DNA from 2 places in the Blautia sp. HCP3S3_D9 genome. Region 2 is predicted to be linked to the other one. Evidence: riboswitches for the same ligand, from Rfam matches in the RefSeq annotation. Region 2 holds a riboswitch; the other holds the start of a gene.
What was found. A riboswitch is a leader RNA that binds a small molecule or an ion and turns the genes downstream of it on or off. The one in region 2 is predicted to bind ZMP and ZTP.
Positions count from the first base shown of each region.

Region 1: another riboswitch for ZMP and ZTP. It lies ahead of ACTNES_RS09565 (formate--tetrahydrofolate ligase); the one in region 2 lies ahead of ACTNES_RS07190 (IMP cyclohydrolase).

Region 1 is NZ_JBQHWS010000040.1:792-16,102, forward strand. It holds gene ACTNES_RS09565 (formate--tetrahydrofolate ligase) at 33-1,718, opposite strand; ZMP/ZTP riboswitch at 1,888-1,973, opposite strand; gene ACTNES_RS09570 (DUF1700 domain-containing protein) at 2,351-2,806, shown strand; gene ACTNES_RS09575 (DUF6783 domain-containing protein) at 2,877-2,975, shown strand; gene ACTNES_RS09580 (isopeptide-forming domain-containing fimbrial protein) at 3,172-7,884, shown strand; gene srtB (class B sortase) at 7,881-8,747, shown strand; gene ACTNES_RS09590 (GntR family transcriptional regulator) at 8,984-10,075, shown strand; gene araA (L-arabinose isomerase) at 10,221-11,720, shown strand; gene ACTNES_RS09600 (xylulokinase) at 11,962-13,566, shown strand; gene ACTNES_RS09605 (hypothetical protein) at 14,159-14,356, shown strand; gene ACTNES_RS09610 (rhodanese-like domain-containing protein) at 14,433-14,744, shown strand; gene yfcE (phosphodiesterase) at 15,001-15,311, shown strand, end outside.
Region 2 is NZ_JBQHWS010000025.1:18,821-34,131, forward strand. It holds gene ACTNES_RS07175 (3D domain-containing protein) at 1-612, opposite strand, end outside; tRNA gene ACTNES_RS07180 (tRNA-Gly) at 888-960, shown strand; gene ACTNES_RS07185 (phosphoribosylaminoimidazolecarboxamide formyltransferase) at 1,199-2,383, opposite strand; gene ACTNES_RS07190 (IMP cyclohydrolase) at 2,561-3,274, opposite strand; ZMP/ZTP riboswitch at 3,333-3,413, opposite strand; gene ACTNES_RS07195 (peptidoglycan recognition protein family protein) at 3,627-4,313, opposite strand; gene guaB (IMP dehydrogenase) at 4,739-6,196, opposite strand; gene ACTNES_RS07205 (DUF6106 family protein) at 6,353-6,856, opposite strand; gene ACTNES_RS07210 (CAP domain-containing protein) at 7,062-9,416, opposite strand; gene ACTNES_RS07215 (hypothetical protein) at 9,439-10,647, opposite strand; gene ACTNES_RS07220 (fibronectin type III domain-containing protein) at 10,766-13,129, opposite strand; gene ACTNES_RS07225 (hypothetical protein) at 13,176-14,297, opposite strand; gene ACTNES_RS07230 (bacterial Ig-like domain-containing protein) at 14,343-15,161, opposite strand; gene ACTNES_RS07235 (hypothetical protein) at 15,191-15,311, opposite strand, start outside.

The DNA.
Region 1 (15,311 bases), on a different contig from region 2:
ATTTCTATAATATTATCTGAGTTTCTGTAAAATTAGAACAGACCTGTGATCTTACCTGTCTCGTCTACATCGATTCTCTCAGCAGCCGGAACTTTCGGCAGACCTGGCATAGTCATGATCTCGCCTGTAAGGGCTACGATGAATCCTGCACCAGCGGAGATCTTCAGGTTACGTACTGTAACTTCGAAGTCTGTCGGAGCACCAAGTTTGGTCTGATCGTCTGTTAAGCTGTACTGAGTCTTAGCTACACAGATCGGGCAGTTGCCGAATCCAAGAGCCTCTAACTGTTTTGCCTGTTTCTGAGCGTTTGCTGTCAGGACAACTCTCTTGCCGCCGTATACTTTCTGAACGATCTGGTTCAGTTTGTCTTCGATAGAACCTTCCAGTTCATATGCATAAGTAAAGTCGTTTGGTTCTTCAACGAGACGGAGAACTTCTTCTGCAAGTTTGATTCCGCCTTCGCCGCCTTTTGCCCATACTTCAGAAAGAGCAACATTAACGCCGAGTTCTTTACATTTAGCTTCAACAAAGTCAAGTTCAGCTTTTGTATCTGTTGGGAATGCATTGATAGCAACAACACATGGAAGTTTGTATACGTTCTTGATATTGGAAACGTGTTTCAGCAGGTTCGGGATACCTTTCTCAAGTGCTTCCAGGTTCTCGTTGTTGAGGTCGGCTTTCGCAACGCCACCGTTGTATTTCAGAGCACGTACAGTAGCTACGATAACAACTGCGCTTGGTTTTAAGCCTGCCATACGGCATTTGATGTCGAGGAATTTCTCAGCACCGAGGTCAGCACCGAATCCGGCTTCTGTGATGGCGTAGTCTGCAAGTTTCATAGCCATCTTTGTAGCTGTTACGGAGTTACATCCGTGAGCGATGTTTGCGAATGGTCCGCCGTGTACAATTGCCGGAACATGTTCCAGAGTCTGTACAAGGTTTGGTTTCAGGGCATCTTTTAACAGGGCTGTCATAGCGCCTTCTGCGTGGAGGTCACCAGCTGTTACCGGTTTCTGCTCGGAAACTTTACCGTATGTATATCCGATGATGATCTTGGATAATCTTTCTTTCAGGTCTTTGATATCGCTTGCAAGACAGAGAACTGCCATGATTTCAGATGCAACAGTGATGTCGTATCCGTCTTCACGAGGCATACCGTTTGTTCTTCCGCCAAGGCCGTCTACTACGTTACGAAGCTGACGGTCATTCATATCTACACATCTTCTCCATGTGATCTTACGTGGGTCAATGTTTAATGCGTTGCCCTGGAAGATATGGTTGTCGATCATAGCGGCAAGTAAGTTATTAGCTGCACCGATTGCATGGAAGTCACCTGTGAAGTGAAGGTTAATATCTTCCATCGGAACTACCTGTGCATATCCGCCGCCGGCAGCACCACCTTTTACACCGAATACCGGTCCCAGGGATGGCTCACGAAGAGCTACCATAACGCTCTTTCCAAGTCGCTGCATACCATCTGCAAGACCTACAGTAGTAGTAGTTTTACCTTCGCCTGCAGGAGTTGGGTTGATAGCTGTAACAAGGATTAATTTTCCATCCTTTTTATCGCTTTCTTTCAGAAGATTGTAGTCGATTTTTGCTTTATATTTTCCGTACTGCTCCAGATATTTGTCATCAATACCTGCCTTCTCTGCAATCTGAGTGATTGGAAGCATTTCGCATTCCTGTGCAATCTCGATGTCTGATTTGAATCCCATAATGTTTTTCTCCTTTCGTCTCCGCATAACATGAAAAACTTATGTTACTGTTCAATTCACGATCAGTAACAGACTTATTCATTGAAGGAAGCGCCTGCCGGTTTATAGAACATGTCATGAAATAATTACTGTTCTACGAGATAAAAAAAGGCCAGTATCTGAATGATTCAAATACTGCCCAGACGGTCGGCTCTTACAAACCTCCGACTCCCCGTGGTTTGTAGTCCACTCTTTCCGCCAGTACTCGAAGGTTCCTTCAATTGATGAATACAATATAGCATTTTGAGAAAAAAATGTCAACAAAATTCCATCAAAACGTCAAAAAAATTAGATAATCTGGACAAAAATTATGTGATTTTAATAATAAAGGACAAGAGATAAGCGCCTTAATGAAAGAGTTTCTCATTTAAAACAAAGTGAAAATGTTAAAAAATAAACAGAATGTAGCTATTATAAAGGGGGAGCATCAGGAAATGAGTTTATAAGGATTTCATAAAAAATTAATGATTATATTAGTTGTCATTCAGAAAAAGTATGGTAGAATATAGAACAATAAAGGTAACTCTTCAGCAATAAGACTGTGAGAAGTTACCAATAGAGGTAACAAAGATTAATAAACGGAGACTGAGGACATGGATAGAAAAGAATTTTTGGACATCCTTAGAGAACAGCTTGCCGGAAATATGCAGGAAGGCAAGGCAGCGGCACATATAAGATATTATGAAGATTATATACAATCTCAGGTGCGTGGTGGAAGACCGGAGAGTGAGGTTCTTGAAGAACTTGGAGACCCGCGGCTGATTGCCAAGACCCTGATCGATACAGATGATGGAAGTACACAGGAGGATTACGGAGAATATTCCTCATATGGAGGATATGACAACACAGCAGAACAGCCACGGCAGCCGGAGAAGCGCTGGAAGAAGGTATTGGATCTTTCTACCTGGCAGGGCAAGGCAGTTGTTATTATCGGGGCAGTTCTTGCCATTATCCTTATTGTTCTGGTGATCGGAGCAGTTCTTCCTTTCTTTATTATTCTTGTAATTATTCTTTCTTTCCTTTCATGGTTAAAGAAACGGAATCACTAATTTAGCGTTTTAGCGTGAATATTTTTCTGGAATCTGTACAGAACTTTTACCAGAGCATGTTTGAAAAATCATTCCCACAAATTGTGACGCACATCTTGCAGAAAGCCTTTTTCAAACATGTTCTAAGGAGTTCTGTGCAGAACTCTCAATTTTTCCAATATTACTATAGTATATATTTTAACTGAATCAAATAAATTCCTGTTTCAATTGCGAATATCTGTTTGCCTTATTCGATCAAAAGAGAGATATCTTTCATTCTGACATTCTTATAAAAATCCCATCTTTTTTTACTCACTAATCCTGCCAGGTGCAGGGAAAAATCCCACATTCATGTTTATATTTTTTATTTGGAAAGGAGCCAGCAAATGAAACACAATTTAAAATGGAAAGAACGCCTTGGGGCCTTGCTGATGGCATTGCTTTTTATTCTGCAGGCAGTTTTGGGTCTTTTGCCTGTTCATACTACGCAGGCAGCATCCATGTCGATTGAGACCTGGGATGAGGATAAGAAGGTAGATTATGGATACCGCTTTAATATGAAGTTTCAGCCCGGAATTACAACATATGAATCTTTTGGCTGTGACAATCTGGACAGGGAAGCTTTTTCTGATAATGGAAAGAGTGAACGTGATACAGAGTGTGTCCGTGTAGGGGCAGACTATAAAGCTGGAAGTGCAGGCATGCGTTACAATAATGTAGGAAAGGATGGAAATGGAAATATCGTAGATGTCCGTCTGATTCTTATGGGAGTGGAGAATGCGGAACCCCGTTATGATCTGCGTACTGCCGAGTCCATTGTACAGAATAAAGGCGGTGCTACTTTTGCGTGGAAAGATAACGAAGCTTATCCTATGGTGGGATTCTCCAAGAACAGTATTGGCGTATTTATCTATTCTGTAGGTTATGCGAAAGTAAAATTTCAGTTTCTGAAACATGGCACAGAGGAGACGATTCCTATCAGTGGGCACGGAACGATCCGCGATATTGATGCAGGACAGGGAGTCAGAATCCCGTCCGACTGCAATCTGGATAATGCCTATGTGCTGAAAGATAATGATTATCTGACAGTAGAGGGAAATTCTGTAACTTCTCCACTGGGGTCTGTAGAACCGGACGATCCGAAGGGATGGCTGAATCTGTTTTACAATACGGATAATTTTACAGTAGAGTTTGTTCATCAGTTCCGTCTGGATAAATGGGATAAGAGCCGTGAGGACGGAATTGCCAAAGCAGGATCACAGGAGAAATGGGCGGAGAATACCAGAAATAAATATCTGGATCCGTCAGGAAAGAGCTACTGTGAGACTTTTAAAGGACAGAAATACTGCAAGGCATATGCGTATTTTGACTTTACTTCTTACTGTTTCGGTGATGTTGAAATGAAGAAAGCACCGGAGAAGCGTGTAGGAGAGAGCGGATGTACCTGGGATCAGGCGTCGGCAGCAACGAAAGATGCACCATTTATGATCAGACAGGGAAAAGAATTTCAGTATATGATCCGTGCAGAGGTAACGCCAAATAAGCTGAAATCTTTTGTTGTGCAGGATGTACTGGAGGACTGCATTTCTATAGAAGATGCATCTAAAGTTAGTATTACAAATGATATTGGGCAGACAGTGACAGATCTGTTTGACATTGCGGTTGAAGGGCAGAAAGTTACCTGCAGTGCGAAAACAGAGAGTCTTCAGGACGAGAATTTTACAGATAATCAGACTTATACATTTACTCTGAAAGTACAAAGGAAACCGGAATCAGAAATAAATATTTCAAAATACCTTGCACAGGATGGATATACGATTCTTGTGCCGAATCATGCCTCTATGAGTTATGAACGTACAAATGGAAGCGGAGATACCATGGATTCAGAAACTGTATGGGTAAAGAGTGTAATTTCGCCGGAGCTTGAGGTGACGAAGAATACTTCTCAGTATGAGTGGAAAATCGGAGATGTGGTGGATTATGAAGTTTCCGTTACACAGACAAAGAAGGACGTGCGTGCGGTCAATGTTGTGATCACTGATGAGATTCCATCCTGTCTGAAGCTTCTGGATGGACAGTATTCTGTACAGACAAGTGAGGGTGCGGAAGTCTGCACTCTTAACCGAATGGGAGAAAATGGATGGAAGGCAGAGTGTCCGATCCTGAAATATGGAGAGAAGATAACGATTCGATTTAAATGCCAGGCACTTGAGAACTCCAATGGTCAGGAATGGGAGAATATTGTTTCTGCTACTGCAGATAATCTGCTTAATCCGGAAAGTGGGGAACAGGAATCCCGCAAGGATATGGCAGAAGTATGGACAAACAGTCCGCAGCTTGAGATTGATAAAACAGCGGATAAGTATGAATGGCAGACTGGTGAACAGGTAGCATACCGGATTGTGGTAAATAACGTGACTGCGGGAACCATTGCCAGAGATGTAAATATCACGGATATCGGCCTGCCGCAGGGACTGGTACTTGCAGATGGTGCTCAGAGTGTAGAGGTGCTGGGAGTTTCACAGCAGATCAATTATCCGTTACCGGATAAAAAGAGTGGACAGGCATTTGAGACCAGACAGGTAGAATCTCGTCTGGATGCGGGCGGAAATGGTTTTGCTTTTTACTGTTCCTATCTGCCGTACAGCCAGCCTGTGACACTTATTTTTCATTGTATCGTACAGGAAGAAGCAAATGGACATGAAAGCGTGAATGCCGCGTCAGTAAAGGCATCTAACGCAGATGAACAGACAGATGATGCGGAAGTGTACGTTAATTCCGGAGAATTTTGGATTGAGAAAACAGCAGACCATTATGAATGGCAGGTGGGTGAACAGGTTCAGTACAATGTTCTTGTGGAGAATAAAAGAGAAGGTACTATCGCCAGAAATGTAACGATCTGGGATACCCAGATGCCGGCAGGCCTTGCTCTGGTTTCAGCAGAGGATGTATCTGTCAGTGGAATCCCACAGACCATCACGCAGCCTGTGGCAGGAATAGAAGATGTTCCGAATCAGCTGAATCCGGAATTTTATAATGAAACATCTGAGAAAACGGTAAATTATGAATTCCTTCAGGAAGGAAGCGGATGGAGACTGAATATTTCAGATCTTCCGGCATATACTCCGGTTATGATTTCTTTCCTCTGTACAGTTACGGAGGAGGCAAATGGAATGGAGAGTATCAATGTTGCCAATGTGCAGGCACAGAATGCACCGGCAGCACAGGATGATGCAGAAGTATATGTGAACACGGCTGTTCTTTCAGTGGAGAAAACTTTCCAGAATCCATATCTGGCAGCCGGTGACGGACGTGTAGAGAATGAGTTCCGTGTTGGAGAACAGGTAAACTATCAGGTTACAGTGAACAATCTTCAGAAAGGGTCTATTGCCAGAAATCTTGTGATCAGTGATCTTTCTCTGCCGGAAGGACTTGCACTGGACGGAGAAGAAGGGGCAGTTACAGTCAACGGGGTACCGGCAGTGATCCAGAATCCTGTGGCGGGAACAGATGATGCGGGAAATCAGCTGGATCCGGATAATTATAATGAAACAGTAGAAAAGCCTGTGAACTGTCAGATCACACGTCAGGGAACCGGCTGGATCGTAACTGTTTCAGATCTTCCGTATCAGACACCTGTAACAGTTAACTTCCACTGTACTGTTCAGGAGAGTGTAAATGGTCTGGAAATTGTAAATACTGCACAGGCACGCGCAGACAATGCACAGCCGGTGAAAGATACCACAAAAATCTGGGTAAACTCGCCTGTTCTTAAGGTAGAAAAGACTGCAGATAAACCGTCCTATAAATATGGAGATATTATTACATACCGCATTATGCTGACACAGGAGCAGACCGGCTGCGTGGCAAGGAATGTGACAGTCTATGATGTGCTGGATACTCCTGGAGTGCGCCTTCTGAAGGATTCTGTAATTCTTATGGATGAGAAGGGAAATGTAACAGATGCAGATGTACAGGTCAACGATGACAATACATTTCTGTTGTCAACGGGAAAAGCACTTATTAAGGATGCAAGATACAGTATTTGTGACAATGACAGAGGTGGAATTGTTGAGCAGGTTATGTACAATCCTCTGGACTGTCAGGAACAGAAGAGTATGATCGTGGAATATCAGGCAGCAGTTATTGACACTGCGCTGGCAGGTCAGACAATCCATAACACTGCAACTGCAGACAGCAATGAGAACATTCCGGCAACAGGTGAGACAGAAGTACAGGTACATAGTCCGGTATTGGAAATTGTCAAAGAATCTGATAAGAAGGAATATGCTTCCGGAGAGAAAGGATATTATAAACTGACAGTAAGGCAGCTTCGGGAAGATATTTCTGATCAGAATATTGTGATTGAAGATACGATTGAAACAAAAGGAGCTTCTCTGGTAAGAGATAATATTTTTGTGAAAAAGAATGGTGTAGAGCTAAAAGATATCAAAATAGAAGCGACAGATACAGGATTTCTGATTGATACAGGAACTTCTCTGTCTGACATGGATAAGATTGAAGTTTGTTATGAAGTGGTATTTGAAACTGAGAGCGCAGAAAACGAGAAAGTTGTAAATACAGCGAAGGCAAGAGGAAATCTTGCACCGGAAGTATCGACACAGCAGGAGGTATATGTAAAGGCAGAACCAAAGCCGACAGAGACACCGGTGCCAACAGAAACACCGAAGCCGACGGAAACACCGAAACCAACGGAAGCACCAAAACCAACAGAAACACCGAAAGCTACACCAACTCCGTCTACGCCGGGAACTTGTCCGAAATTGACACAGGTGCCGACAAAGACACCTTCTGCATCAAATAATGGAAACAACGGCAATTCCGGAAATGGAAGTGGCAACAGTGCCGGCGGTAATTCAGGAACCAGTGGATCTGGAAATTCGGGAGGATATTCTTCAGGAGGTTCCGGATACGGAAGCTATCAGTCCGGCTATACAGCAGGAAGTTCTAAGACAGGAGATACCAGACCATTTAAGGCAATGGCAGTTCTTGGATTGCTTGGACTTATTCTGCTTGGTGCTGGTGTGATGATTTTCAGAAAGTCCGGTTCCGGTAGAAAAGGTATTATGCGGAAATGAGGAAACTCAGAACTTTTGCCATAAGTATGGTCGTGGCGGCAGTAGGACTTCTTGTGTATTGCGGCAGTTTTTATATAAGAAGTTATGAACAGAATCTCGCTGCAAAAAGGGATTATGAAGAAATTTTCCAGATTGCGGAAATACAGAGCGAAGATGCAGAGCATACTTTTCAGGAAAGAGAAAGAACAACACAAAAAAGCACGAAAGAAAACAACAGGAATAATTCTGAAAATAGGAAACAGAGCAATAAGAAACATAACAGCCATGCAGATAAGATCAGGGAATCCTTTGGGATTTCCTGGGAAAATCTAAGAAAGATCAACTCCCAGGTGGTTTCCTGGATTACCATTCCGGGAGCTGATATTTCTTATCCTGTGGTGCAGGGGACGGATGATGAATATTATCTGAAACATAATTTTAAGAAAGAAGAGGATTTGTTTGGATGTATTTTTCTGGAACATAATAATAAGAAAGACCTGACAGACTCTCACAGCATATTATATGGGCATAATATAGAAGGAAACATGATGTTTGCCAATTTAAACCGTTATGAACAGCCAGAATTTCTGAAAAAGTGTCCGCAGATAGAGATTACAACTCCGGAAAGGAAGTTTCTGTACAGGATTTTTTCCGTGGAGCAGGCATCGTCTCAGAGTGCAGCATTTGTATGTGGGTACGAATTATCAAGTCCTGCATACAAGTTACAACTGCAGGAATTGAAAAACAATTCCATGTACGATACAGGGATAAAACCGGATGCATCAAGGCCGATAGTAACTCTGATTACCTGCAATTCCCGTCTGGATAAGGAAATACGTATGGCAGTACATGGAACTTGTTATGAAATGCTGGAAACTGAGTGACGAAAATGCCGGTTTATGGGGGAATAAAGCCAATTATCTATCTGGATTTTAATTAAACCAAGTAAGTTTCCAGCTTCAATTGTGAGGCGAATGATTTTATCCACTTGACTATTCCAAGTTATGATTTGGAAAAAAGTAATGAAAACTTCCCTGATATTTTGTATAATTTATGCATAAAAAACAACTTGTTCGTATGACCGTACAAGTTGTATCCTAAGAACAGGAGGGAAGAAGACATGACAGATAATGGAAAGCCTAAATATTTCTCACTGATGGAACAGCTCAGAAATGATATCGTATCAGGAGCTATCCGGCCGGGAGAAAAGCTTCCTTCAGAAAACGAACTTTCACAGAAGTATTCTCTGAGCAGACATACAGTCCGCAAAGCACTGGGAATTCTGGAACAGGACGGATATGTGGAGGCATTTCACGGAAAAGGGACTTACTGTTCTGAGAATATGCGCCATATAAAGAAATCAAAGAACATTGCAGTAGTTACCACATATATTTCCGATTATATTTTTCCAAGACTGATACAGGGAATGGATAATGTTCTTTCGGAAAGTGGTTACAGCATTATTCTGAAGAACACTGCAAACAGCAGACAGAAAGAAGCAAGATGTCTGGAAGAACTTCTGAAAAAAGATATCGATGGTCTGATCATTGAGCCGAGTAAAAGTGAGATGGTCTGTAAGCACAGAAATCTTTACCAGAATCTGGACAAGTTTGAGATACCGTATGTATTCATCCAGGGGATTTATTCTGAAATGAGAGAGAAACCTCATATTCTGATGGATGATGCTCAGGGTGGCTATCTTGTGACGAAGTATCTGCTGGATCTGGGGCACCGCAGGATCAAAGGCTTCTTTAAAGCGGATGATATGCAGGGACTGGAAAGACATAAAGGCTATGTCAGGGCACTGCAGGAGGCGGGGATTTCTTACAATCCGGATGATGTTGTCTGGTTTCACACAGAGGACAGAAAAGTAAAACCTGCGTTGATGGCGAAAGAGATGGTACAGAGTGGACAGCTTCCGGATGGAATCGTCTGCTATAATGACCAGATCGCAGTTCAGGTTATGGAGGAGCTGGAGAAACTGGGAGTCAGGATACCGGAAGACATTTCCATCACAGGTTATGATAATTCTCTGTATGCACAGCGTGGAAACGGGATCACTACAATCGCACATCCACAGGAGAAACTGGGAGAGATGGCAGCAGAACTGATTCTGGAAAAGATCAATAGAGTTCCAGAGGAGGAAAGTAAAGTCGAGAGACTGATCCATCCGGAACTGATCATTCGGGGTTCATGCAGAAAAGCAGATTGAGAAGACAATGAGTCAGAGGATAGTCTGAATCAAGAGTCGTAGCAGGTATAACAGGTAAATGTACAGGTCGGAGCATGGCGGGGTCTGTTTAAGACAGCAGATGCGGGATCTGAAAAATAAATAAAAATTCAGGAGGAATTTTATCATGAAAACAGGAAGAAACTATAAGTTTTGGTTTTGCACAGGTTCACAGGATCTTTACGGAGATGAATGCTTAAGAAAAGTTGCAGAGCATTCCAAAATTATTGTTGAAGAATTAAACAAGAGCGGTGTTCTTCCATTTGAACTTGTATGGAAACCAACCCTGATCACAAACGAACTGATCCGTAAAACATTTAATGAGGCAAATGAAGATGAGGACTGCGCAGGTGTTATTACATGGATGCATACTTTCTCACCGGCAAAATCCTGGATCCTTGGTCTGAAAGAATACAGAAAGCCACTTTGCCATCTGCATACACAGTTTAATGAAGAAATTCCTTATGATACCATTGATATGGATTTCATGAACGAGAACCAGTCTGCACACGGCGGCCGTGAATATGGTCACATTGTTACCAGAATGGGAATCGAGAGAAAAGTTATCGTTGGTCACTGGGCAGATAAAGAAGTTCAGGAAAAACTTGCTTCCTGGATGCGTACAGCAGTTGGTATTATGGAAAGCAGCCACATCCGTGTATGCCGTGTAGCTGATAACATGAGAAACGTAGCTGTTACAGAAGGTGATAAAGTAGAGGCACAGATCAAATTCGGATGGGAAGTTGATGCTTATCCTGTAAATGAGATCGCTGATTATGTAAAAGACGTAGCTAAGGGCGATGTTGATGCATTAGTAGATGAATACTACAGCAAATACGATATCATTCTCGAGGGAAGAGATCCGGAAGAATTCAAACGTCACGTAGCAGTTCAGGCTCAGATTGAAATCGGATTTGAGAAATTCCTGGAAGAAAAGAATTATCAGGCAATCGTTACACACTTCGGTGACCTGGGTGCTCTGCAGCAGCTTCCTGGACTTGCAATCCAGAGACTTATGGAAAAAGGTTATGGATTCGGTGCAGAAGGTGACTGGAAGACAGCAGCAATGGTTCGTCTGATGAAGATTATGACAGCCGGAATGAAAGATGCAAAAGGAACTTCCATGATGGAAGATTATACATATAACTTTGTACCTGGAAAAGAAGGAATCCTTCAGTCTCATATGCTTGAGGTTTGCCCGTCTGTTGCAGATGGCAAGATCGGCATTAAAGTTTGCCCACTTTCCATGGGTGACAGAGAAGATCCTGCAAGACTTGTATTCACAAGTAAGACAGGTCCGGCTATCGCAACATCCCTGATCGACCTTGGCGATCGTTTCCGTCTGATCATCAACGATGTAGAGTGTAAGAAAGTTGAGAAACCGATGCCAAAACTTCCTGTAGGAAGCGCATTCTGGACACCACAGCCAAATCTTAAGACAGGTGCAGAAGCATGGATCCTTGCAGGTGGCGCTCATCATACAGCATTTACTTATGACCTGACAGCAGAGCAGATGGGTGACTGGGCAGCAGCAATGGGTATTGAAGCTGTTTACATTGACAAAGATACAAACATCCGTGACTTCAAGAACGAACTGAGATGGAATGAACTTGCATTCAGAAAATAATAAATTTTGCAATTAATATGGAGGCTGCCATATCAGGCTGGGACTGAAACAATGAATTCATTGAACTGCCTGAAATGGCAGCCCTAAAAATGTAAAAAAAGTACGTTAAAACAGTCAAAAAATTCTATGGTAAAACCATAAAAGAAATGCGATAATACTTATTAGGGTATATCGCATAAACGATTACGGTTTATCAGATAATCCGTAATAAAAATGACAGTGAAACAGGGAGGTACATAAAATGGGAGCAGCAGAAGCAAAAGCAGCAATTCTTGCGAACAAAACAGCACTTGGTATTGAATTTGGTTCTACCAGAATCAAAGCAGTACTTGTAGATGACAAAAATCAGCCGATCGCTTCCGGCGCACATGAGTGGGAGAACCGCTATGAGAACGGTGTCTGGACATACAGTCTGGAAGATATCTGGACAGGTATCCAGGACTGCTATCAGGATATGGCAAAAGATGTAAAAGCAAAATATGACGTAGAACTGGAATCCGTAGGTGCATTCGGCGTCAGTGCCATGATGCATGGATATATGCCATTCAACAAAGAGGGAGAACTTCTTGTACCATTCCGTACATGGAGAAATAATATTACAGGCGAAGCAAGCGAGAAACTGATGGAACTGTTTAACTACAATATTCCTCAGAGATGGAGTATTGCTCATCTGTACCAGGCGATCCTTAATGGAGAAGAACATGTAAAAGATATCGATTATATTGCAACTCTGGAAGCTTATGTTCACTGGAAACTGACTGGTAAGAGAGTTCTGGGAATCGGTGATGCAGCAGGTATGTTCCCAATCGACACCACAAAAGCAGATTACAACCAGGAAATGGTTGATAAATTTGATGAACTGGTAGCTCCTTACGGATTTTCATGGAAACTCCGTGACATTATGCCGAAAGCACTTGTTGCAGGTGAAGATGCTGGTGTCCTTACAGAAGAAGGTGCGAAACTTCTCGATGTAACAGGCAAACTGAAAGCCGGAATTCCAATGTGTCCTCCGGAAGGTGATGCTGGAACCGGTATGGTTGCAACAAACAGTGTTGCAGTTCGTACAGGTAATGTTTCCGCAGGTACATCTGTATTTGCGATGATCGTTCTGGAAAAAGAACTTTCCAGACCATATAAAGAAATCGACATGGTTACGACTCCGTCCGGACATCTGGTAGCTATGGCTCATTCCAACAACTGTACTTCAGACCTGAATGCATGGGTAAATGTATTTAAGGAATTTGCAGAAGCTATGGGTATGGAAGTAGATATGAACAAACTCTTCGGAACCCTTTATAACAAAGCTCTGGAAGGTGATCCGGATTGTGGTGGACTTCTGTCTTACTGCTACTTCTCAGGCGAGCATATGACAGGATTCGAAGAAGGTCGTCCGTTATTCGTTCGTTCCCCAGAGAGCAAATTCAACCTTGCAAACTTTATGAGAACCAATCTGTATACATGCCTTGGCGCTATGAGAGTAGGTCTGAACCTTCTGTTTGAAAAAGAGAATGTAAAAGTAGACCGTCTCCTCGGACACGGCGGATTATTTAAGACAAAAGGTGTCGGACAGCAAATCCTTGCAGATGCTGTAAATGCACCGGTATCCGTAATGGCCACTGCAGGTGAAGGCGGTGCATGGGGAATCGCACTTCTGGCTTCTTATCTTGTAAATAAAGAAGAAGGTGAAACTCTGGAAGCATTCCTTGACAAGAAAGTATTTGCAGACCAGGAAAGCAGCACACTGGATCCGAAGCCGGAAGGTGTAGCAGGATTCAATGCATTTATGGATAGCTATATGAAGGGTCTTTCTATCGAAAAGGCAGCAGTAGAATCTAAAATCTGGTAATATGGAAGAGTTTTCTGACTCTTTGATCTGGTGAAAATATGTGGACAAAAAGTTCGCCACATTTTTTGCCACATATTGAAGAACCATGATAAACACTGTAGAATATCCCTATCAAGTCATACGAGGAGAGTAACAGCAATGTTCGTTGGAAACACCGAGAAGCAAATCGTTCGCTGGCGCGTATGAAACTGAAAGGGAAAAGAAAAATATAACAGATAAAGCAGCATTGTAAGCCATGAGGCCGGCAATGCTGCTTTTTTGCTGTTCAAAGACCCTTCGGGCAGGGTTCTTTTATGAAGACAAAAAGAAAGCCCCGGTAGGGGAGCTACCAGGACTTTCGAGGGGAGTATAAATAATTAAATAAGGGGTTTATGTAAAAAAAATTTTTGAAGGGTAAATTCTTTTTACAGGTATGATTATAATATAGCTTGGTGAAAAAAGCAACATATTTTGATGAATATTCCCCCGTGTTTTTGGGATAATAGTCAATGTGAAGCACATTCAGTAATGAAGTGCGTTGCAAAAGTGCCTGAATTCTTCTGGGACTTTCAGAAGATGTGGGCGTACAAAATGCATCAGGAGGAATAAAATAATGGCAAAAAATTACGAATCTGAAAGCAGAAACAGCAAAAATTACACAGAGACATCCAGCAAAAATACCTATGGAAATGAAATGAACCATACCGATAATCTGAGAAGCAAGAATGAGACAGATTACAAAGATAAGACAAAAAATAAGATGAAAAATAAAACTTCTCAGTCTTATACTTCAGAGGAAAACGAATATTAAGTTTTTTCTGCCAGCGGATTCATTCCGCTGGCAATTTATATTTTTTTACATATGATATAACAAAAAGGAGTCTGCCATGTTTCCAGTGGAAACGATTTCTGCAAAAATGCTGGATTATTATGTGGACCGCAGGGACGCATTGATCATAGATCTGCGCGAAAGAGAATCCTATGTACACAGCCATGTAAAAGGAGCAGTGAATATGCCATACGCAGAGATTGACGAATATACTTCATTTCCCAGGGGGAAAACACTGGTACTTTACTGTGACAGAGGCGGGGCAAGCCTGCGCCTTGCACGTCAGCTTGCAAAACTTGGATACCGCACCCGGTCAGTGATCGGCGGTTTTGAAGCATATCGGGGAAGAAATCTTGTAATTTCGCCATAAGCATGATAAGGTGTATATAGCTGTTTACAGGCAGATTTTTCTGTTTCTGATAACAGAAACAGATCCTGCAATGCTGAAAAATATTGTGGAATGCAATACGAGACACAGCTATGTTTCATACAGCACCGGGAAACTGTGTGATGTAAGAGAAAAGGCGGCATGCAAATGAAACAAAAAACGTAACTGTTCAGTATCTTCACAGTAGACTGCTGAATAGTTACTAAAATACAAACTATAAAAAAGGAGACACAAAATCATGAAATATATGTTTGCGTCAGATGTCCATGGTTCTGCATATTATTGCAGAAAGACGCTGGATGCTTATAAAGAAGAAAAGGCAGAACGCCTGGTACTGCTGGGCGATCTGCTTTATCATGGACCGAGAAATGATCTTCCTAAGGAATATGCACCGAAGGAAGTTATCGCCATGCTCAATGAGATGAAGAAAGAAATTTATGCGGTACGTGGAAACTGCGAAGCAGAAGTGGATCAGATGGTACTGCAGTTTCCTGTAATGGCAGATTACTGCATCTTAAATCTGGATGGAAGAACTTTCTATGCCACACA
Region 2 (15,311 bases):
CACATTCTCCAGCACATTGGTAGGAATATATCCGATCGTATTCTTTCCCGCATCATTTTTATAGGAAATCTGACTCCAGATATCATTTACCGTAGCAAGACGTTTGATCTCATCCTCCTGGATAACCTCACCTACTACCTCTCCATCTTTCTTACCCGGATAATCCAGAATGTCACTGTCTTTTAATGCTGTAAAAGTACCCTTTGCAGTTTTCACCTGGTCACTGTCATTGATATTCTTTGTTCTGACATACCCGATGATCTTCTGTGCTCCCTTTTTATTCTTGTACTCGTAAGTTACCTTGCTCCAGCCATTATCACATACAGCAACACGCTCCACATTTGTTCCGAGATATACTTTCTTTAATTTTCCGGCATCCTTTCCCGGATTAGATCTTATATATGTATACTTGACGGATATAGAAACTGTATCTGCCTTGGCAACTGCAGTCACCTTCTTACCGTTGCCATCATCAATTTCAAAAATCTGTGGAGTTTTATTGTCCTGCTTATACGCATTGATCGTTCCCTCATAATCAAGGATATTCGCTGATACCGTAGTCGGAACCATCAGTGAAAAACAAAGCGTCAGCATCATCAGTCTTTTCTTCATGACTAAATTTCATCTCCTTTATTGCTTTTCATTCCTGTCCACTATTTACACAGGAACTTCTTTGCATTTGTTAATCATAGCACAGCCCCTGATGTTTTGCAATTTTCCTTCTTCAGACTTCACGAAATGTTCAGATTTTATATTCCCTGATACGCAAAGAAAAATATATATTTGAAATTTTATAAAAAAGTGAAAAAAACATTTGACAAAAAGAACTTTTTATAGTAGTATATATTTTGTCGCTGAGGTAACTGTTTCAGCAAGAAATAATAAATGCGATAGTGGCGTAGTTGGTAACGCGCGACCTTGCCAAGGTCGAGACCGCGGGTTCGAGCCCCGTCTATCGCTCTTAGAGAATCAGCTGTTGCTGGTTCTTTTTATTTTATCATCTACCAGGTTCTTACATTATTTCTTATAGTACTTTTATAGTACCTCTTATATTATTCACTATCTCCCATCTTCAATACCAGTGCAAGACAAATAAAGATCGTGGGCGCTTTTGCATAAGTTTTAGAAAAAGTTTTTTCTTAAACTCCGAAACCACACCCACGATCTTTATTTGTCTCGCACGTCCCTTTTATATTTCTTAGTGATGGAATAATCTAATTCCAGTAAAGCTCATTGCCATTCCATATTTATTACATGTATCAATTACATCCGCATCACGCACAGATCCACCCGGCTGAGCAATATATTTTACGCCGCTCTTATGCGCACGCTCAATATTATCACTGAATGGGAAGAACGCATCAGATCCAAGAGTAACATCTGTCATCTGATCCAGCCATGCACGTTTCTCTTCTTTTGTAAATACTTCCGGTTTCTCTGTGAAAGTTTTCTCCCACATACCATCAGCAAGTACATCCATATATTCATCCCCGATATAAACATCAATGGCATTGTCACGCTCTGCACGGGAAATGCTGTCCTTAAATGGCAGATTCAGCACCTTTGGACACTGACGAAGGAACCAGTTATCAGCCTTCTGTCCTGCCAGTCTTGTGCAGTGTACACGGGACTGCTGTCCTGCCCCAACACCGATTGCCTGTCCGTCTTTTACAAAGCATACAGAGTTAGACTGTGTATATTTCAGAATGATCAGAGAAATCTTCATGTCACGTTTTGCTTCCTCTGTAAGTTCTTTATTCTCAGTCACGATATTGGAAAGCATTTCATCGTCAATGACAAGTTCCTGACGTCCCTGTTCGAAAGTTACTCCAAATACCTCTTTATGCTCCAGCGGAGCCGGTACATAATTCTCATCAATCTGGATAACATTGTAGTTGCCCTTTTTCTTCTGTTTCAGAATTTCCAGTGCTTCCTCTGTATATCCAGGTGCGATGACACCATCAGATACTTCTCTCTTGATGAGAAGTGCTGTATCTTTATCACAAACATCAGAAAGAGAAATGAAATCACCGAAAGAAGACATTCTGTCTGCACCACGGGCTCTCGCATAAGCACATGCCAATGGAGAAAAATTCTTCCAGTCCATATCATTAACCCAGTAAATCTTTGCCAGTGTCTCTGTCAGTGGAAGCCCTACTGCTGCACCTGCCGGAGATACATGTTTAAAAGATGTAGCTGCTGGAAGTCCTGTCGCTTTCTTCAGGTTTGTTACCAGCTGCCATCCATTAAATGCATCCAGGAAATTGATATATCCTGGTCTTCCGGAAAGCACTTTAATCGGAAGTTCAGAACCATCTGCCATATAAATTTTAGCAGGTTTCTGATTCGGGTTACAGCCATATTTTAATTCGAATTCTTTCATTGTATTAATCCTCCGTATGAACGAAATAAATATTCCAAAATTGATTTCTGTAAATAATCCTTTACTGCAAAAGCATTGTCTTCTGTTCACGGTAATCTGCGCATATTATCTGTGTTCAGGCTACTATTCATTCTGTGCACAATAACACGATTCAGTAACCGACTCCGTGACTGACTGTTATTTATTTTTATTAATGATCTTACTTTCGTACTTACCAGTCTCAATATCAATATATCTCACAAACAGAGATACTTTGTTATCTTCGTTCAGGCTGTTCCAGAGAAGTTCTGCAAACACATCCATATCATCTGGAATCGCTACCAGCTTCGGCTCTCCCTCAAAACTTGGAAGTGGGTTTCCGTCACATTTATAGGTATGAATAAAATGTCCCTCTCCTGCAATGGCATTCTCGTATGCAAATGTATAACGGTTACATGCATCCGGATTTCCGTTATTGCTCTTGAGGATTGACATTGCATAGCTGAATTTTCCATCCTCTACGTGCATCACACCGGAAATACGAGGTGTATAGTTTGGTCCATCCGGCTCAAATTCTCTACTTCTTAAGGACTGTTCAAAAGTAAGCTGGTGATCCATTCCCTCATAAACAGTATCTGTCTGATCTCCGTTTGTCACGATTGTTTTGTTTCCCAGTACACGTACAGGTGCGTAGATGATCAGGCTTGGATCTGTAAGTTTGGACGGGTCAAAAGCCTGTGTGCGGATGCCCTCGCCTTCTTCTACAAATACTCTGTTTCTGCTGTTCTCGCTTCTGCCCATGATGAAATAAGCTGTCACTGCTTTCTTACCGTCTGCGGAACGTCCGATTACAATTCCTCTTCCAGGATAGGAATTCTCTTTCAGTTCTTTTTCCAGTGATAACATTTCCATAGTTTTTTCTCCTTTTCTTTAAAAATAAGGTCAAAAAAGCCTGGGAAACCCTTTATCTCCAGGCTGCCCAGGCGGTCGGCTCATATCCACGCTGCACTCCCTGTAGGTGATCCTACTTCCGCCAGTCATGCAGGCACTGTTGTGAAAAACTCACACGCTGTTATTATAGTACAATACTTCTTTGCGGATTTCAAGGCAAATTTTTTTGCAGGCTGCTGATTTTCTTTATGATTTCCCTCATGATTTTTATGCCCTCCATTTCAAAAATGCGAATGTCAAGCGAATGAAATAATCTTCAAAATGTGCCTTAAATTTTCTGGGATTGCTATAAATAACAGATTATCGGCCTCTATTAATTATTCTGTAAGCTATAGTCTGTCTCAATCTGCGCTGCAATATCTGCTTTCATCTGTAACCATGCATCCGGATTCTCCACATAATATTTCGGACAATCTTTTCCTGTGACATCATAATGGCGAATCACATTTTCTGAAGTTAAATCAAACCTTTTGCAAAGCCACGCTGTTAATTTTACTACCGAATCATACGTTGCATCATTAAATTTTCCTGTCTCATCAGGATGACAACACTCGATAGATAATGTATCTACATTGCGGGAATTTGTTGCGTAAGACATCTCTGAAGTTGGAATACACTGTACTACCTCTCCCTCCAGTCCCACCACAAAATGACTGCTTACTTTTGTATCATGAGTATTCGCTAAATTTTCAAAATAGTTCCGGTTAGCAATCGCTGTTGCTCCCGGATTTGCAGTATAATGAACCGCTATATACTGTACACTCTCAATTGGAATCTGCGGTCTGGAATATTCATTCGGTGTAAGCAATTTCACATCTATGTATGGTGCCCCTTCTTTCTGCCATTGTTCCGGACCACCGGAAGAATCTGATGAATCTGTTTCTGACTGTTCTGTATCAGAAACCACTGTGTCAGAATTATGTATAAATCCTCCAATACTCCATCCATTTTCACTCATACGATTTATAACGATCCATCCCGCCAGAACTATAATAACCATCAGTAAACCGATAATAAGAACCCTTTGATTTCTCTGTCTGACCCTGCTGCTTTTCCCCCGTTTCTTTCTGCCTGCAGTTTTTTTTGCCGCATATGGATTTGCAGATTTTACAGTCTTTGAAATTCCATTTTTCTTTGCTGTTTCTGCTGTCTTGGTTCTTCGTGATCTCACTGTCGTTTTTGCTGTTTTGGTCCCCGTTCTTTTCCTTTTTGTCTGTTTCTGCATTTTTACCTTCTCTTATAATTATATTGGTTCTATAGCACTCCTCGGAAATAATGCATCTTAACCCAGCTATCCCCCATCATATATTTATTACGCCTCTTCCAATGAATAATAAACAAAAAACACCCCGGTCAGCATGCCGGAAGGTATTTGCTTTCCTTCCACTAGCAGCCAACCAGGGCATATATTACTGTAAATCTTTATTATTTATCATCTACGCTATAGTTTGGCGCTTCTTTTGTGATGTGAATATCATGCGGATGGGATTCCTTAAGAGACGCTGCAGAAATCTTGATGAATCTGCCTGTTTCTTTCAGCTTCTCAATTGTCTCTGCTCCACAATATCCCATACCGGAACGGAGACCACCCATGAGCTGGAATACTGTATCCTCAACATGTCCCTTGTAAGCAACACGTCCTTCAACACCTTCCGGAACAAGCTTCTTCGCATTCTCCTGGAAATAACGGTCTTTACTTCCGTTCTCCATAGCTGCGATAGATCCCATACCACGGTATACTTTGTATTTTCTACCCTGATACAGTTCGAATGTTCCCGGGCTCTCATCGCATCCTGCAAACATGCTTCCCATCATGCAGACATTCGCACCAGCTGCGATTGCCTTTGTGATATCGCCTGAATATTTGATACCACCATCCGCAATGATCGGGATTCCGTATTCTTTCGCTGCTTCGTAACAGTCCATGACAGCTGTGATCTGCGGAACACCGATACCAGCAACAACACGTGTTGTACAGATAGAGCCAGGTCCGATACCAACTTTAACTGCATCTACGCCAGCTTCGATCAAAGCTTTTGTTGCAGCGCCTGTTGCTACGTTACCTGCGATTACCTGCAAATCCGGATATGCAGCTTTGATCTCACGTACAGCTTTCAGAATATTCTCTGAATGTCCGTGTGCAGAATCAATTACGATCACATCTACAGACGCCTTTACAAGTGCATCTACACGTGCAAGCACGTTAGCTGTGATTCCTACTGCAGCACCACAGAGAAGACGTCCCTGATCATCTTTGGCTGCCAGAGGATATTTAATCTGTTTCTCAATATCTTTAATAGTAATTAAACCTTTCAAATTAAAGTCATCATCTACAATGGGTAATTTCTCTTTACGGGATTTTGCCAGAATCTTCTTGGCTTCTTCCAGTGTGATTCCTTCTTTGGCTGTAATCAGTCCCTCAGAAGTCATGCACTCTTTGATTTTCTTACTGAAATCTGTCTCAAATTTCAGGTCACGGTTGGTAATGATTCCAACCAGCTTTCTGCCTTCTGTGATCGGCACACCGGAGATACGAAACTTCGCCATTAACTCATCTGCGTCCTTAAGTGTATGTTCAGGAGATAAATAGAAAGGATCTGTGATAACACCGTTCTCAGAACGTTTTACCTTGTCTACTTCTTCTGCCTGCGCTTCAATGGACATATTCTTATGAATAATACCAATACCACCCTGTCTCGCCATAGCGATCGCCATGCGATGCTCGGTTACTGTATCCATTCCCGCACTCATCATAGGAATGTTCAGTTTAACCTTCTTTGTTAAGTAAGTTGTGACATCTACCTGATTCGGAATTACCTTTGAATATGCCGGAACTAACAGCACGTCATCAAATGTAATGCCTTCACCAATGATAGTACCCATTGCATTTCCTCCCTTGCGTATATGAAATTGAATTACTACTATTGTCTGTTACAATATAAGAATTCTACAGAGCATTCCCTATATTGTAATAAATAAAAAGGAACCAGCAACTGGCCCTTTTATTTTTCACAAGTGTAACAAAAATCAGTTTCTATGTCAATCCAAAAAAACTTTGCTCGGTGCTGAATTTTTCATAGCTTTTGCAAGTGCTTCATCTGGTTCCAGAATAATCTTGCATAAATCTCCGTCAAGTCTTGTGATGACCCCGAAACGTTTATGTTCTGAATTTCCTGATGAAAAATCCAGTACTTTCATCTTCTGGTTTCCGTTGTAATAGTCCATTCTGTGGGAATTTAACGGAGCTGCCAGATCTGCCTCTGATAATTTGAAACTCTTTACTCTCTTTCTTTTTGTCTTTGACATGATCATGTCGATGTCGAAATCGCCATTGATAAACAGATATTCGTATTCTACGTCTGTTTTAGGAATTACGAAATAACATGCAATTCCAAATGCTACAGCTACGATCCATATTAATGGGGTGATAATCAGTCCGGCAATTACTGCGATTGCTGTCAACACAATCAGGCCATACTTTACAAGACTGTCTTTGATTGTGTGCTCCCGTTTTACCAATAATTCTGAATACAGGTCACTCATCTTCATTGCTCCTTTTCTTCTGTTTTTTCCGGCAGCCTGAATCAATTTTTCAGCAGCCCGGATATTTCAACAGGTATTATAGCACAAAAAGGGACTGCCGTCTATGCGGCAGTCCCCCAGATTTTGTCAGTTTAGAAAATCTCATCACAAAAGATGATATTCCATGGATTTTGACCCGTAGCTGTGAAGCATTGAGCAGGTACACTTATTTCATATTTACTGTTACCACACATTTTGCAACCACACCCGAGCCATCCAGTGCATGAGCTGTAATTACCGCAGTTCCATTTCCCACAGGTGTGAGGTAATGTTTACTGAATTCCGTCGCCCATCCACTGTTTACCAGTACAACAGACTTATCACTCGTGGTCCATCTGCATCCCTTTACTGTGGCATTGGATGGACTGTAGGTTGCTTCTATAACATAATGCTTCTTCTTGTCTGTGATTGTTACGGATGTCTGGCTTAATTTGATCGATTTCACTTTGATTACCTGAGTATTCTGATCATCCGGAATAGAAGGCAGTTCCGAAGTTCCATTGTCATCTTTATAATCTACGGTTACTTTACACTGAGCAGTCAGTCCGGAACCATCCAATGCATAAGCTGTAACTACTGCTGTTCCATTTCCCACAGCCGTAAGCATTGTACTGGAAGAAGCCAGATAATCATACCCACCTACCGATACTACAGACGGATCGCTGCTTACCCATCCAAGCATTTTATAATAAGCTCTGAACGGCAGAACCATAGAATCAAGAAATACTCTATCTCCTTTAGATGTCATAGTGATAGAACGTCGACTTAAGGTTATATCTGTCATCAGTGTCGGATGTACTCCCGGCGGAATCGGAATCGGTGTCGGGACTGCCGGCTGTGCAGGTGTCGGTGTGACCGGTCTTTCTGTTTTACTCAGATTTGCACTTACTCCCTGTTCATCATATTTTCCGGCAGTTTTGGTTTTGCTGTAATAAGCTTTTACTGTATAAGTATTTTTCATGTCAGCAACCGGATTCTTATCTGTAAAACTTAACGCAGATGCTTTTACAGATCCGATCTGTGTCCAATTGCTCAGAGTCGTTTTGCGGAAAATTCTATAGGCATTACAGCCGCCTGCTTTTTTCCAGCTGACAGTGACTGTATTATCAGAATTAACTACAGCTTTTATCAGCTGTGGAGTTTCAGGAACTGTTTTTACAGTTAAACCTTTTGTGTCATAGGTACTGTATTTTCCTGAAACCTGATTATACGCTTTCACTGTATAATCATATTTCTGTCCTACTATGATTGGATATTTCTTAGAGGATGTATGGACATATTTCGTTACACCAGATTTCACTGTAGCAAGCTGTGTCCATTTGGCAGTTCCTGTCTTTCTATAATAAATGACATACCTGGATACATTCAGGGATTTTTTCCAGCTGATCTGGATCTTATTATAGGAAAGGGCAGAAATCTTGTCCAATGCCGGTTTGCCAGGCGTATCTGTTGTAAGTGGAGGAATTTCTTCCGTTCTGGTTAAATGACAATTCTGGCAAGTATATACCTTCTCTCCTTTGGTAGATGCAGTTGCCTTTTTTGTAACTTTTCCATTATCCCAATTATGTTTTCCTTCCAGTGTAGTCTCTACTTTATGTCCTGCACTGTCGCTTGCGGTAATCGTTACTTTTCCACAGGTGTGAACTGTCACTGCACCGTTACTGTCTACCGATGCGATACTATCATCAGAAGAGCTCCATGTAATCTGATCCATCACCTGCAGATTTTTGATAGTTGTACCGTTGAATGAAATATCCGTTGTCATTCTCAGCTGTGAAGTTTTATCTGCCTGCGCAGAAAGATTACCGGAGATTCTGTACTCATTACTGCAATAAGAATCTGCGAATTCAAGAGTCTGCACGCAGTCCTTTACCGCTGTTCCCTGAGTTTCATCCAATCCTGTCTCGGAAGAAAACTCTCCTGCCGTTGTATTTGGAAATTGTGTATGTTCTGAATAAAATGTCCCAAGGCCTATGTATGTATTGGACGGATCGATCATCTGTGTATAATGACGTGTAACAGCACCAGGAACCTGATTTACCCAGTCTGCTTTTTCCTCATACCACTGTTCAATTCCGTCCGTCATGGTTTTTCCCCAGTCCCAGGCAAGAACTTCGCCATAGCTTCTTACGTAATTAGGGCTCTTGATCTGAAAGCAGTTTTTACCATTTGTTCTTTTGTGTGCCATTGTAATTCCTGATTCTGCAGCACGTATTCTTGCAATATATTCAAGATCAGAAGACCATTTGATTGGCACATAATCCGATGGTTTTAGTGGACTGCCGGTCCGAGGATCAGGTACACCCTCCTGGCAGGCTTCTTTACGAATCTCATTAATTCTTTTTAACGCCTGTGGAATCTGCGTGATATATTCACCTTTTACTCCAAGAAGCGTACAATTCGAAGAAGCGGTTTCAACATCTGTCGGTATCGTCGTAGAAGCGGATATATTCACTGCGCCAAGCCAGATAACTGCCATCACCATTACTAACAAAAACAGGTTTCTATTCTTTTTTCTCATTATGACTGCCTCCTTTCGCTGTTTACAGTCCTGAAAGTGCACTGGTATCTGTAATCTTTGTCCATGAAGGTTTCTTATTTCTGGAATCAAAATCAATCAATTCTTTACTTCCCACTTTATAGTTCAGAGGTTCACTGTAATGCTTAAGTATGTTATCCTCTTTATCTATAAACCATCGATATTTAAAATTCACAGATTTAGCATACCAGTAATAATTCTCATATAAATAATCATGTTTTTCCGACATCTGCGGGTCCCAGAAATAACCGCTCATTCGCTTTGATTTATAACCTGAACCGGTCTTCTCACAAGTATAAAGCTGACAGATTTTCCGGGTATAGGTCTTATCTCCTTCCTCCCAGGGGCAGTCAGAACCCACGATCAGTTCCGGAATTGAGTCATTGTTCATGTCAAAAACAAAATACTCAAGATTCACTGTGCCGTACGGCATTGGCTCGATCATACCTGTCTTATCCCCTGCTTTAACTGCACGCAGAACATCGACATATGCATCTCTGACCGTCGGAAAAGTAAATTGGGGAGAATCAAGAACTGCAAGCAGGATATTTGAACGATTTCCCGTTGTTTTGGTCTTGCTGTCATATCCACATACAGCATAATAATTGGCCCATCCACGAACTGGTGTCGTATCTTTATATTTCAGTGTATTTGATTTTACCCTGGCGATCCTTTTCCATGAACTTCTGTAGGTTCTGCGATAAATCTCATAAGCATCGCAGCCTCCAGCTTTACTCCATGACAGATTTACGGAAATCTTATCAGAATTAACCTCTGCTTTATTAAGCTTCACCATTTCCGGTAAAATCTGTATCATAATTCCTCTTTTATTATACGCGCCGTACTTTTTGGAGGCAGAATTATAGGCTTTTACTGTATAAGCATATGATCTGCCTGTCGTAAGCGGATATTTGGCAGAAGCCTTGTGCGTATAGCTGGTAGTTCCAGCTTTCACAGATGCCAGTTTCGTCCACTTTCCGGATTTTTTCTCTTTATAATAGATATAATAATCCGTCACATTATCTGCTTTTTTCCAGACAAGTTTTACCTGTCCAAAGGCTGGGGATGAAATATCCTGCATTGTGACCCTGCCAGGAGTATCTGCCGCGGCGAAAACACTGCCCGGTTTTACAAATGAAAAACAAAAAGAAACCAGTATCAGTACTACCATCCATACAATCACAGAAGATTTTCGTATGTAATCCTTTTTCATTCTTCTCACACATCCTTTCTCACCTGTTGTTAATTGTCACAATAAGTTTCCCTGCTTTTTTGTCAAAAAGTACTGACAGATTTCTCCATCAGCACTTTTCTCCATTCGTTTTTCCTGTTTATTTCACTGTAACCTTTCTCACTCTGCTCCAGTTAGAATAATAATTTTTTCCACCAACCTTTTTGAATGTACGGATACGGATATAATAGTTATTCTTAGACATCAGTTTTTTCAGAGTGATGCTCTGAGAGCTGCCATTTGCTTTTATTGCTTTCGCATTTTCCATGTTAACAGATGTACTGTATTGTACCTGATATCCACTGACAGATTTTGCCGGTGTCCAGGAAACTTCTGCCTTGCTCTTTCCGGTTTTTACCGTAAAACTCTTCGTATTAAGAGGGCGTACCGTAACTGTAATCTTTTTCTCCGCAACAGCCTTGTAATTCTTTCCTGCTTTCGCACGAATTGTCAGCGTTGCTTTTCCCGGACTTTTCGGAATGAATTTATTACCGGAAACCTGTACAATTCCCGGAGCAGATGAAATGATGATAACTTTTCCGTCCGTAACAATACGATCAGCAATATTAATTGCTTTGCTGCCCTGATTTACGGTTTTATTGCCGGCAATGATCTGGCCATCCTTCTTCTGGATTTTGAAAGTAACAGTAAGGGAACCTGTATAATTTCCTATACCCGTAACTGTTGCTTTCGCTGTGCCAACATTCACACTATTACTGGAAATAACATAATCCTTACCTTTTACCAGAGGAATATTGTCTGTCACAGTGATTTCCGGCTCAATGCGCTTACCTGTATAGACGTAAGAACTCTGGGTCAGCGTTGCTGTGGCGGCATTAATTTTTCTTGGAAGTATTTCAAATGGCTTTGAACATTTTCCTGTATAATAACCCAGCCCTGTCACTATTACTTCTGCCGGGCTTCCGGCATTTATATTATTTATATACGTCACCGTATAATCTTTATTTTCAGTTAAGACTTTGTTATCAACTTTTAAGACAACAGAGGGTTTTTTCTCAGTTCCATCATATACAAAAGAACCTTCTGAGAGCGTAAGTTCTCCTTTTTCAATATCCTGCGCCACAAATATCCTGTATGTCTTCTTAGCCTCACCTGTGTAATTACCTTTCCCCTTAACAGTAACTGTGGCATTACCTGGTTTCGTGTAATTATTATAGTAAACCGCATAATCTGTATTTGCAGATAATTTAGTGTTTCCAACAGTCACAGTGACACCCGGCTTCTTTGCTTTTCCATCATATCTGAAGGAATCAGCTGATAACACCACTGCTGCCTGACTGATATCCGCCCTATTTATTGTATAAGACTTGCTTTTGTAGCTTGTATAGTCTCCCATTCCTGTAACAATTACAGTAGCGGTACCCGCATTGATATTATTTTTATAGGAAACTTTATAATCAATGCCCTCATTTAACAGAATATTTCCATCCTTTACAGTTACCGCCGGTCTTTTCTCTGTTCCATCATACACTATTTTGGGGCCAGACAGTATCACTTTGGCAGCGCCTGACAGACTCCTTGGCTTAATCTGAAACGTTTTTTCTAATGTTCCGAAATATTTTCCCCTACCTGTAACAATTGCAGTTCCCGTTCCTGCATGAATATTATCTTTATACGATACTGTATAATCTGTACCTGCTTTCAATGATTTACCCGCCTCTTTCACAGTTACAGATGGTTTCTTTTCGCTTCCGTTATAAGTAATATTATTTACAAAAACGCTCATTGTGCATTTGCTGATATCTCTGGCTGCTTCCTTGATTTTGAAATATTTCTTTATTGTACGAGAATATTTTCCATAGTTTCCTATACCAGTAACCGTCACCAGTGCATTTTCAGATGGTTTACTGTTATTGCTATACTTTACTGTATAGTCCTTATTTAGAGTCAGAGTTCTTTCTCCGTCCTTTACCGTAACCTGCGGCATTTTCTGCTCACCATCATAGATAAAAGATTCCTGATCTAAGGCAACTGTACATCCCGTTAATTCCCTTGACTCAATCTTATAGGTTTTAGTAAATGATCCTGTATATTTACCCAATCCACTGATGATTATTCCGTCTGTACCTGAATTGGTAAAATCCCCCTCATAGCTGATCTGATAATCAACACCTTCCTGTGGATCTGCCTGATTGCTCCGACGACTTTTTAACGTAACCTTTGGTTTCTGTTCCTCACCGGTATAGACAGCTTTTGCCGGTTCAATCACTACATTAAATGTAGTTGAGGTTAATCTCGTAGCTCCTGTGACAGCTGCCGGATCAAGATCAATAGTTTCTTCACTCTCATCTTGTATATCTGTTTCCGGTATATCTGAAAACTGCTCTGTATTCTGCTCTATCACATCTGTTCCTGATACAAATTCTGCAGCGCCCACTGAAGTGCCTGTAATCATACATACAGAAATCAGGATTGTTATCGCTTTAGCTGCTTTATTTTTCATAATCACCAATTTCCTCTCTATTGATTGTCACTATCTTTTTTCCGTTCTATTTTTTGTAAATATATGTAGAGTTGCTGGCAGTTGCAGCAGATTTGATAACCTTAGATCCGGATTTACGGAAAGCTACAATTTTATAATAATAGTAACCACCATTTTTTAATGATTTCTTATCTGTATAACTGGTTTTTCCTGTTACCGTTGCGACTTTCTTATAGCCGCTGTCCCTTGAAGTGCTACGATAAATATAATATCCTGTTGCGTTGGTCACTTTTTTCCAGCGAAGTGATGCCTTAGCTGTTCCACCTTTCAGGGAAGTAAATTCTGTTGCACCAAGTTTACCTGTTGCCTGAATATGATAAATATCTCCTTTGGCACTCATATAAGCAGGACTTGAAATCTCCACTATTAAATCACCGCAGCATCTTGGCACTGTCAGTGTTTCATTTGTAGTAATATAATAATAGCCTAAAGACTTCCTACTACTATATTCAATAAAGTCGATTCTCCATTTACCCGGATTGGCAACTGCATCGTCAATTATAAATCTAAAAGATACACCATTTGTTCCTTTTAATTTAAAGCGATAATAATCAACGTCATCACCGGTATATAACTTTCCTGTATATTGCTTGTTTAAAGAAACAATATTGGCATTGGATAAATTTTTGTTCTTATAATATTGCTCTTTTTCCCACTGATCTGAAGGTGTATTATGAACCATCAAATTATATGTGCCTGATTTTCCATAAGCATAATAATTGCTTGAAATTTTTACATAATATGTACCCGGCATCCATCCTGTTTTTGTAGACTTTCCATAATGTGCATAACTGTCAAACAGCTGATGTCTGTCCGCATCATATAAAGTAATTCCCCACTTTGCACTGCTACTTGCATTACTTGCAGCTGCTCCCAATTCGAAATAAGTTTCTCCGGGCTGTTCAATTGTAAATTTATACCAGTCTTCGTCATACCGATCACTAATTGTTCCCTGCATCCATGTATTTAACGGCAGCTGATTTGCAGCACCCGGATTACCATTCGGTTCGCTTTCTTGCAGGATATCTGCTTTTACGGCTACCGCCGGATTAAATGCAGTCACACAAAGAGCCATTGTCAGACCGGTAAACATTACTTTTGTCAGTTTTGCAACTTTTTCTCTAAACATAGTTTCGTTCTCCCTTCATACAATTTCAAAAATTGCTTTATCACATTAAACAATCTTAAACGTTTTATTTACGCTTCCGGAATATTTTCCCTTAAAAGTAATTTTAACATTGTAAGTGCCTTTTTTTGTCAGACCTTTGCTGTAAGTTACTTTATAATTAGACGGACTGATCACCTTTCCCTTTCGGTCCTTTACCTTTACCTTTGGTTTATGTGCGCATCCATCATAAGTGTATTTTGTTTTAGATAAACTTATTGTTTTCGGTCGATAAATAGTTTTACCTGTTCTCGTCCGGTCACAGGAACATGTATAAAAGATTAAGCCATCTGATTTCAGAGTTGCCGGAGTACTCCGACATTTCCATTTATGAAAATGCGCATTCACCTTAAATTGATAAGCCATCGGATTTGCCAGAAATTTTAAGCGTAAATAATACTCTCCCGCATTTAATTCCCATTCCTTTTCAAATGGATCTGTTCCTCCATCAACACAAACTAATTTACCATTTTCTTTTTTATAAAGTACGCCATCCATATAATCCTGTACATCTGTTGTTATTTTAACAGACGCATCATCTTTTGGAATTGTAAACTTATACCAATCTACAAAGTCATTATATGTCAATAAGCCTTTATACATTTTATTTAATGAAATTTCATCTGCATCATCAAGTTTATTATTCGAACCGCCCTGTTCTTCCGGAATTGTTTCCTCAATATTTGATGATACCAACATAAATGAACACTCTCCAGTAGTAGGTATAAATGCATCACCATCTGGTCCCAAATTACAGCCACTAATAGTAACATAATATGTTCCTTTAGTTAACTCTATTGAATAATCAAAAGTTCCCTCTTTACTCACCTTATCTGATTCAAAGGTTTGGCTGTCAGCTATTTTTTTCTGGAATTATCATATACTGACAAGGTAATATTAGAAATTTTGGAAAATGTTCCTACAATATCAAACAATCCCGCAGAATCCAATGTGAATTTGTAAGCTTTATCTGCTGCA